DNA from 3 places in the Glutamicibacter sp. BW78 genome. Region 3 is predicted to be linked to each of the others. Evidence: riboswitches for the same ligand, from Rfam matches in the RefSeq annotation. Region 3 holds a riboswitch; each other region holds the start of a gene.
The links. Region 3 has a riboswitch for S-adenosylmethionine ahead of CIK75_RS03055 (hypothetical protein). Riboswitches for the same ligand answer to the same signal wherever they lie in the genome.
Positions count from the first base shown of each region.

Region 1 (3,268 bases), on a different contig from region 3:
GATTGTGGGGGACGAACTGGGCATCCGACGGACCGGAGCTTTGGGTGCCGTAGCCGCCGATGTCCTAGCACGTCCGGAGGCGGAAAGCGTTGCGGTCATCGGTAGCGGCCCCCATGCCTGGGCCCAGTTGTGGGCGCTCGCCGCGGTCCGGCACCTACGCCGGGTCAGGGTTCACAGCCGCACCACGGCCCATGCTGTGGATTTTGCCGAACGGGCGGCGAGGGAGCTGGGCCTCAACGCCGTTGCCGTCACCGACTCGGCGGATGCCGTCAGCAATGCCGACATCATCGTCCTGGCCACGCGTTCTCCCACACCGGTGATCGACCTAGCCGATGTGGGCCCGGGGACCCACGTGACGACCCTCGGCCCGAAGTCGTACGCCCACCATGAAACACCGTTGGCTTTGCTGGATGCAGCAACCGTGGTCACCTGCGATTCCCCGGCCCAGGCGGCGGCATACCCTGACCCCTTCTTCACGGACCCGGATTCCTTGGTCTGCCTGGGTGGGGTGTTGCTGGGAGAGGTCCCCGGTCGCCGCAGCGCCGAGGACATCACCATGCATTGTTCGGTCGGCCTAGCCGGCTCGGAGATCCTATTGGCGAGCCGGCTGTTGGCCGCCTCTAGGAGTTGACCCGCAGCGTGGTGGTCACCGGTGTCGGGTTCGTGAAGATGTCCAACACCGGGCAGTGGGCATCGACTGCCGCCTGGAGTTCGGCATAACGTTCCTCGGCGTCAGGGCCCGAGACCTCTACGGTCAACCGGACATCGCCGAATCCCGGGCGAACCTGTTCCTCGATCCCGAACAAGCCGCGCACATCGAGGTCGGCATCCGCGGAGATATCCAGCGAGTCGATGCTGATGCCCAGTTGGTGGGCGTACAGCCGGTAAACCACCACCTGGCAGGAGATGAGCGCCCCGAGAGCGTATTCCACCGGGCTGGCAGCGACGTCGTCCCCGGCCAAAGCAGCCGGTTCGTCGACGGTGAATTCGTGGCGTCCGGCGCGGATGGTCGAACCGACCGATCCCACCGGGTCGGCGGTGGCACGGAACTGCAGCGATGCGCTGGCGGTATTCTGGCCGATCCGTTCTGCCCAGGCGGATCCCGCGGAATCGAGGCGTTCGGCGCGGTTGGAAATGCTGGTTTCTGCAAGGGTCTGGGTCATGGCGTTCCTTCGCTGTCATGGCGAGCGTAGCGCTGCGCCATACTTACGCCTCCCGGTCGGGACGGCGTCGAATCGTCACCTGGGGCACCCCACTATGGCGAAGGGGGTTGCCGTCCAACCGGCCAGGGCCTCAGGTTGGATCTCTTGATTCTTGGGTTCGATTCTGCTGGCGGGAGAGTAGATCGGGCAAACCCGTCGCGTCATCCGGGGACATACGCCGGCCCGTCCGCATGTGGCGGGACCGCCATCCCTGCAGCGTGATTCCCGTCGCCACGCGGTATCCCGGCGGCTACCGTGGGGCTATGAGCGGATATCGGCGCCCAGACTTCACCCGGGAGATCCATCGCGATGGACAGGGCACCCCGATCGCCTACGGCCATCGGTGGGAAGGAACGTCTCCGCCTTCACGCGCCTACTCCACGGTGGGTCATCGGCATCGTTTCATCCCCTTGCACGAGGTGGCTGATGCCCTGATCGACTGGCTGCTGGGTGCTTTCGACGTCGTCGTCGAACGGGAACCGGAAGTTGCCTCCGATCTGCTGTTCCCTTCGGAAGACGTCGTCCGTGCGGTCCGGGTCGTCCCGTCCATCCTGTTCGCGGCCCCGGTGACCTTCGTCTTCACCGGGTTCCCGGGGATCTTCCTGCACGCGGGTGCCCTCTACGACGCCCACTATCCGGTATGCGGTTGCGACGCCTGTGATGACGACGTTCCGGAACTTCTGGAAAACCTTGAATCCGTGGTGCGAGCCGTCATCTCCGGCGGCTTTTTTGAACGAATTAGTCCCACCGACGACCAATCGGTCGATTATCGGCTGCCCGAGCCGGGCCGGTGGGAAGAAGCCGGGTGCATCCAGGCCGAGGACGTGCCCGAGGGAAGGATGGAGACTGCAGAAGCCATGCTCCCTTCCGATGGGCACTGGCTGCCGTGGCCTGAAGCGATGCGCGACGCGGCTGGTGCGGCAGGGGGCTGACAAACCGTGTGCCCGTGGCGCAATATTGGGTCATGCCTCATGCGCCCAGAGATTTTGAATACTCCGTCGGTGGCGGTTCCGTCGTCATCTTCCATCAGGGCCGGCGAGCGTCGACGCTCCGCGGGACGGCAGCCTCGCGCTTCCTTCGTGACGTCGAAACACAAGAACCACAAGCGCTGATGGCGCGAGTCACCGGCAACTATAAGCACGGAAACGAACGCGTTGCGCAGAGTCATCCACGGAATCGGGCCTAGCATCGCCTCCGATTCGGTGTCCAATCCTGGTCGATGACTCATGCCCAGACCCGGCGCTGAGATGGCGATTCCGCTCCTCGATGAGCTTCTGCAGATAGCGGGCCAGGACCAACTTCTCGACCAGACGACCGAGCGGGCCGAAGGGCGCCGACCGGGGCGCCGAAATGCCACGCCCGCCGCGTCACGTCCCCGCCTCTGGAAAGGTCAAGGGCGACACGGTAGGGTCCATGCATGCGGTTCACTTCCATGCAGCGCCTCCTCATAGCCGCCTACTGCGCCATGATGCTCGTGGGCCTGCTTCTCCTGATCCTCGGGCTCTTCGGAGAATCCTGGTGGCTGCCCGTGATCGGAGCGCTCATCGCCGCAGGATCCGGATTCACGCTCTCCATCTGGTTGCGGGAGTTTCGACGTCAAGACACCCTGAAGAGCCGCGCCTGAGGGTTGTTTCACGGGAGGCGCTGAATCCGTAGTCTGTAGGCGTGAACAGAACAGCGACGCCCTTCCTCGTTATCGGTGGCCTTGGCATTGTGCTCGGCGGTCTTTTCTCCGCCATCAGTGCCGCCTCCCCTTCCTATTTGGCCGCCTGGGCGGTCGCCTATTTGGTGTTGGTGGTCGGTGTCGCGCAAGTGGTGCTGGGCCTGGGCCAGGACCGGCTGGCCGTAAAGACCCCTTCGGAGGGCATCGTTTCGGCCGAGGTCTTGACCTACAACCTCGCCAATATCGCCGTGCTGGGCGGCTCGATGTTTTCACTGACGTTGCTGACGTGGACTGGTGCAGGACTGATCGTCGTCGCCATGGGCCTGTTCATCTGGGCGGCCCGCGGTGCTGCCTCGGAACAGCGGTGGTGGCTTTATGGATACCGGGCGATGATCGTGGTCAT
Region 1 covers NZ_NRGU01000039.1:169,403-172,670, reverse strand. The annotation lists gene CIK75_RS13625 (ornithine cyclodeaminase family protein) at 1-631, shown strand, start outside; gene CIK75_RS13620 (OsmC family protein) at 621-1,163, opposite strand; SAM riboswitch class IV at 1,198-1,313, opposite strand; gene CIK75_RS13615 (DUF6226 family protein) at 1,466-2,134, shown strand; partial or broken gene CIK75_RS16585 (hypothetical protein) at 2,324-2,539, opposite strand; gene CIK75_RS13600 (DUF3040 domain-containing protein) at 2,620-2,826, shown strand; gene CIK75_RS13595 (hypothetical protein) at 2,868-3,268, shown strand, end outside.
Region 1: it holds a riboswitch for S-adenosylmethionine, as region 3 does, so the genes downstream of both, CIK75_RS13620 (OsmC family protein) here and CIK75_RS03055 (hypothetical protein) in region 3, are expected to answer to the same signal.

Region 2 (3,268 bases), on a different contig from region 3:
CGACGACCCTGATTCGGTGTGCGTGAGCGTCACGTCCGGTTCCTTCCCTCTCAACGCGGCGCCGGTGATACGGCCCCGCCACGTCCCTTCAGTATCCCAGTGAATGCGCCCTCCCAACACAAGGGTGGCGGGGGTGGTTGCAGACCGGGGAAATCGACCCGGTTGGAGCCGGGGACCCTGTCACCCTATGCTCCCAACCCGTAGAACCAAAGGGAGTTATCCACAGCCCATGTGGAGAACCTGTGGGTGACGCGGCGTGTTGTGTGCACAGACTGGGGATGAGCCTGTGGATTACATTTGATTTTTCTTGATTAATACGGTCTGACTAGGAGTTTTATCTGTGGATAACATTTGATGGAAATATGTTTTTGGTCAACATTCACCCTGTACTTGCAGGTTGCCAACCAGCACGCCTGTGTGCCTTAGCGACTTATCCACAAGTTGGTACTAGTTCTCCACAGACACGCCGCCTGCTGTGGGTTGCTTTGACATGAGCGATATCCGGCCGAGGCCGGACGCCTCATGCCGCGGATCAGCCGACCTGGCAGACACACTGCATGCCAACAGCCAGCGGCAGCCCTGCGGTGATGTGGGGACCGCGCATCATCGGCTTCGGTGCCTGCCATTTCCGTTACGCCGCCGGGCGCGAAGAAGATGCCCCGGCCATCGGGTCCTCTCCCCGGGCCTCGTCATGGACCCCCTATGGGCTGACGGGCCCCCTCGTGTCCGCGGACCTCTGCGGCGCACTGGGCAAGCACCGACGCGGCGCCTCCTGCCGCTACGTCAGTACCTTGGTCGGCGTCGACCTCGGCATCCTGCGTGACCTCATGGATACTGGACATCACTCCGTGATGTCCGAACTCCACCAGCCCTGAACAAGCATGGGGGGCGGGCAAGTGCCATGATGGACGCAAGACCGTCGTCCGGGCGGCGGCACCTGAACCCCAGGAGGGGACATGTTTGAGATCAGCGGTTCGGAACTGCTCACCACGATCATCGCCATCGTTGTCCTATTCGCGGCTTTTGGCGCCTTGACATGGGTCTTCAAGACACGGCCTTCGGGTCACCCCAACGACGCCGACCAATACATCGCCCGACTGAACGCCGCCGCAGCCCACCAACAGCAAATCGATACCCAGAAGGCTGAGAAGATTCGAGCGGCCACGACGGCCCGCGCCGCCCAGGCAGCCAGCACCTCCCCCGGACGTACCGGCCAGAGCACCGGATTCGACCACGAGCACCCCCAGGGGATGGCACCGGGGCCCGGAAATCCTAACTTTGAACGCGTGATGCAGCTGGTCAATGAAGGAAACTACGTCTCCGCGGTCCGTAAGATCCGACAGGACACCGGTCTGGGTCTGCTCGAAGCGAAACGGTACGTGGACTCCCTGCGCGGCCTGTAACCGCACCATCGGGCCTTAGACGAGGGCGTCTGCCTGCAGGGTACGGAAGGCCGAACCGTGGAAGACCAGGGGGTCGTTAGCCCCATCGTGGGTGGCATGCCCGTGGACGCGCAACAGGACCACATGGTGGTCCCCGGCCGGGATTTCGTGTTCCACGCTGCAGTCCAACCACAGCGCTGCCTCCTGCAGGAAAAGCGCCCCCTCGTCGGTGGAATCCAGCCTCAATCCGGCGAACCGGTCACCGGATTTGGAGGCGATCTGCCGACAGACCCGCTCATGGGCCTCCCCGAGGACCGAAACACCGATCCGTCCCGCGCCCCGAACAATCGGCCAGGTACGGGAGGTGTTTTGTACAGCGAACATCACCAACGGAGGGTCCATGGAGACCCCGACGGTGAAGGAGGAGGCGACCAGGCCCTGCGGCTCGCCGTCGATGATCGCACACAGTGCAGCGATCCCCGAGGGGTGGCGGGCGAAGGCCTGACGGAGTGCGTCGTGTTGAAGATCATGGGACAGTGTCATCTGCTCTGCTTCCGGCGTTTGGCACGCCCCATGGGTCCAAAGAATCCAAACGGCGTGCGGTACTTGCCGTTCGGGAAGCCGAACGGCCGAATCATCACCTGGAGCACCCCACTACCGTGAGAGGGTTGCCGGCCACCGAGCCAGGGCTTGGAAGGTGGCGCTCTTGATTCACGTTCCACGCTAGAGCCGGTAGGTACACGGGGTCAAAGATCTCCGCAATATTTCGCAAGGTCCATCCCCGGCAGTGACCGGTGGGGCAAGCGAGCGAACTCGGGGGCACCCTTAAACGCCCGAGGGGCCCCACGCTGACGCGTGGGGCCCCTCGGTTCCACTGTGGCCGGCGCACGTCCCCTGGACGAAGCCGGCTACCGGTGGTGGCTACTTCTTCGCGGCGACGACCTGCAGGTCGATGGTCGCGGAGACGTCCTCGTGCAGACGGACGGTTGCCTGGTAGTTGCCAGTCGACTTGATGTGCTCGGGGATTTCCACCGTGCGCTTGTCGATCGAGCCAAGGCCTGCGGCCTCGACTGCGTTGGCGATATCGGCGGTCTTGACGGTGCCGAAGAGGCGACCACCCTGGCCGGCCTTGACCGTGATCTTGACCGCCTGGGCGGACAAGCTCTTGGCCAGTGCCTGGGCATCCTCGAGGGATGCGATGGCGCGAGCAGTGCGGGCAGCCTTGATGGACTCGACCTGCTTCTCACCACCCTTGCTCCAGAGCAGCGCGAAACCGCGGGGCAGCAGGTAGTTACGTGCGTAACCATCCTTTACCTCGACGACCTCGCCAGCGGTACCAAGACCGGTTACTTCGTGGGTCAGAATCAGCTTTGCCATGGTGTTATCCCTTCCTAGCCGCGGCCAGCGCCGGAGTAAGGCAGCAGGGCAACTTCACGCGCGTTCTTGATGGCCTGGGCGATCTTGCGCTGCTCCTGGACGGAGACGCCTGTCACGCGACGGGCACGGATCTTTCCGCGGTCGGAAATGAACTTGCGCAGCAATGCTACGTCCTTGTAGTCGATGACAGTGATGTCAGCGGCCTTCAAGGGATTGGACTTTGGTTTGGGCTTACGGAGTTCAGCCTTAGCCATCGTGGAGCTCCTTTATCTGGTGGAGCCCGCAGAATTTTTCCGCGGGATGGTGAATAAATGGTGTTGCGTTAGAAGGGAGGTTCGTCGGACCCGCCGGCGTTGCCCCATCCCCCACTGTTGGAGGAGGAAGCCCAAGGGTCCTCAGCTGGAGCATTCCAGGTACCGCCCTGGTTTCCGCCGGGGTTGCCCCCACCGAAGCCAGCGTTGCCGCCCTGGTTTCCGCCACCGAAGTTTCCTCCGGCATTACCGCCACCG
Region 2 covers NZ_NRGU01000039.1:319,214-322,481, forward strand. The annotation lists gene dnaB (replicative DNA helicase) at 1-33, opposite strand, end outside; gene CIK75_RS14315 (DUF1801 domain-containing protein) at 558-875, shown strand; gene CIK75_RS14320 (hypothetical protein) at 957-1,403, shown strand; gene CIK75_RS14325 (flavin reductase family protein) at 1,419-1,925, opposite strand; SAM riboswitch class IV at 1,980-2,094, opposite strand; gene rplI (50S ribosomal protein L9) at 2,304-2,759, opposite strand; gene rpsR (30S ribosomal protein S18) at 2,774-3,013, opposite strand; gene CIK75_RS14340 (single-stranded DNA-binding protein) at 3,082-3,268, opposite strand, start outside.
Region 2: it holds a riboswitch for S-adenosylmethionine, as region 3 does, so the genes downstream of both, CIK75_RS14325 (flavin reductase family protein) here and CIK75_RS03055 (hypothetical protein) in region 3, are expected to answer to the same signal.

Region 3 (3,268 bases):
CCAAGAGCAGGGCCGGTAGCCCGCCCATGCCGAAGAGGTAGGGCAGGATCGGGATCAAGGCACCGGAGGCGAAGAAGCAAAAGCTGGAGGCGGCAGCACCGATAGCCGATCCGAGGGCTTCGTGTTCGTCACCGGCGGTCTCGGGTACCTCGGGCTGCAGCGATAAGGACGGGTCGCAATCGCAGCTGAAAGTTCCCAGCCGTTCGGCGGCCCGGTGCTCGGCGGCTTCCCGGCTCATCCCGCGGGCCCGATAGACCAGAACCAATTCGTTGGCCTGCAGGTCCAGATCCGGGGCGGCGATGAGTGTGACCTGGGTTGGCTGGGAAGCGGTGAGTAGTTCGCGCTGTGACCGGACGGAGACGTATTCGCCAGCGGCCATCGACAGGGCGCCGGCGAGCAGGCCGGCAACACCGGCAAAGAGGACGAGGGCGCTGGACACCCCGGCAGCGCCGATGCCCATCACCAGGGCCAGGTTGGAGACCAGCCCGTCGTTGGCACCGAAGACGGCTGCCCGAAAGTTTCCCGAAAGTCGGTTGCGGCCGCGGACCGCAAGACCACGGACGACTTCCTCATGCACCAGCTCATCGGCGGCCATCTGGGCGGTGGCGTCGGCATCATTGTCGTAGGGGGAGGACCCTTCGGCTCGTTGGGCCAGCGCCAGCACGAAGACCGAACCAAAGTTTCGGGCCATGAAACGCAACATGACGCGGCTGAAGGAGGGCCGTGCCGTCTTCCGGGCGTGTTCGCCCAAAAGGGTGGCCCAATGTTCCTCGTGGCGGGCTTCGGCACGGGCCAGGCCCAAGAGGATTTGGCGTTCCTCGCCGTCACGGCGTTTGGCCAGGGTCAGATAGATGGAGCCTTCAACACGTTCATCGGCCAAGTATTTGCGCCAGCGCCTGATCTCGGCGGGCGTGGGCTCCCGACGCGGGGACTGCGCACGGAGCGGGTCGGCGTCGGGGGAGGGGGCATCCGGTGCCATCGGGGGTCCTTTAATCGGGTCGTTGTCCCCGCACGGGGGCGGGGGTGCCGGTCAAAGGTTGGTGGGGTACAACAAACCTCGGACCGCCATCAGCGGGCCGAAGGTCTCGTTCGCCCGGCGTCGAAGCCGGGTGGATTGCCGGACCGCCTGGTCGGCGATCAGTATGTCGACAGATCCTCTTCCGCCCGTGCCGGATCAGTGATCCGGCTCGGGCGGGGTGTGGAACTACTCCCCTTCAGCCGACCAGCATACCCGAGGGAGCCTCGGCGTGGTCGCGAACGGGCAGACGCTCAAGGAAGAATACCTGAGCTTCTCCGTCGGGGCGGTGTGCCCGGGGGATGCGCACGGTCAGTGCGCAGGAATCGGATTCCCAGACCGGTCGACCGGCCGTGTTGGCCAGCGCATAGTCGAGATCCTGAGGGTGGGGCGCGATGAAGCGTTCCCATTGACCGTCTACGTTGAGGCAGACGGTGCCTAGCATCGAATCGAAAATTGGAAGGACGGAGACGCTTTGCGCCACGGATTTCCTCTCGTGCGTTCTTACCCAACACGTTGTCGTGCGGGCCGCTTCCTCATCCGAACCACCCACGAACCTGGGGTTGGTGCGCGGGTAGTCGGAGCTGTTGCCCGCGTCTCATGAAGCTTTTTTCCAGCCTAACGCGATTGCCGAGGCAACCCAAGCTGTGTTCTACGTCATCCCCACTGCATCCCAATGCTGGCACGGCTAGATTCGTTTCGACTCATGGGGCCAAAAAGGGGTTTCGGCAGGGGTTCGACCATCAAAGCGCCGTGCCGCCATGGCCTCTTTCCTCGCCCGGCCGGCCGGCCGGCCTGCCCTGACCGGGGACCCTGGGGGAGCAGCCGGTGCGGAGTTCCCCGGATTCGAACGCAAAACCCCGCCGTCGCGCCGGGAACGATGGGCGACGGCGGGGTTTTGTGGTCCTCTACTGGTCGGCGGAAACGCCTTCCATATCGACCCGTCCGGAGACGCGATCCGACCAGTGCTTCGTCACCTCGGTGCGGGTCGGCGCCGAGAGCAGGCTGAACAGGACATAGACCACGAGTGAGGCACCGAGACCGAAGTAGATCGGGTCGTTGGCGTAGACGCCGGCGAACTTTTCGGTGGAGAGGACTTCGAGGGTGATCATGGTCGTCAGGGTGACCAACGTGCCTGCCGCCATGGACAGGGCAGCACCGGTACCGTTGCCCCGCTTCCAGAGCAGACCGCCCAGGATCGACACCAGCAACCCGCCGACCAGGATGTCGTAGGCAATGGTCAGGGCGGCGACGACATCGTTGACGAGGATCGCCAGGATGATGGACACGGCGCCGAGCCCCAAGACCCAGTAGCGGTTGGCGGCGATGTCGTGTTCGGGGTTGCGGCCGGTGTTGACCTCGATCTTCTTGCCGAACCAGCCGGCGACAAAGGGGGTGACGTCGTTGCGGGCCACCGTGGCTGCGGCAATCAGCGCACCGGAAGCGGTGGACATCATGGCGGCGACGGCGGCGGCCAGGACGATGCCGCCGACGGCCACCGGCAGCAGGGTCATGGCGACCTCCGCGTAGACCACGTCCTTGCCCAAGGCCTCGATGTCGATGCCGGGCAGCGCGACGCGGGCCGACATGCCGATGATGGCTCCGGCGATGCCGTAGATGACGCAGTAGATGCCGGCGGTGGCGCCGCCCCAGCGGGCCACCTTCGGGGTGCGGGCGGTGAACACGCGCTGCCAGATGTCCTGCCCGATCAGCAGGCCCAGCGTGTAGACGACGAAGTAGGTGATGATGGTCTGCGCCCCGATGCCGCCCCAACTGAAGAAGGCCTCGCGGGCGCGTTCGGGGATGCCGGCCGAGATGCCGTTGAAGCCGCCGGCCGCCGACAGGGCGAAAGGCAGCATGAGGGCGAAGACGCCGATGGTCTTGATGACGAACTGGACCTGGTCGGCCAGGGTGATGGACCACATGCCGCCGATGGTGGAGTAGATCAAGACGATGGCCCCGCCAACGGCGATGGCGATCCAGCGCTCCCATTCGAAGAGGACGACGAAGATCGTCGCGTAGGCGCCGGTGGAGGTGGCGCAGAGCATCAAGGTATACGCCAGCATGACTACCGCCGAGGCGTTCGTGGCCTGCTTGGAGCCGTAGCGCAGCGTCAGCATCTGCGAGACGGTGAAAATCTTCAGTCGTTGCAGGCGCGGGGCGAAGAGCATGCTCAGTAGCAGCACCCCGATGCCGATGGCGATCACCAGCCACGCGCCGGAGAGCCCGAATTCGTACCCCAGGCCCACACCG
Region 3 covers NZ_NRGU01000020.1:12,896-16,163, reverse strand. The annotation lists gene CIK75_RS03060 (VIT1/CCC1 transporter family protein) at 1-979, opposite strand, end outside; gene CIK75_RS03055 (hypothetical protein) at 1,215-1,499, opposite strand; SAM riboswitch class IV at 1,511-1,621, opposite strand; gene CIK75_RS03050 (sodium:solute symporter) at 1,924-3,268, opposite strand, start outside.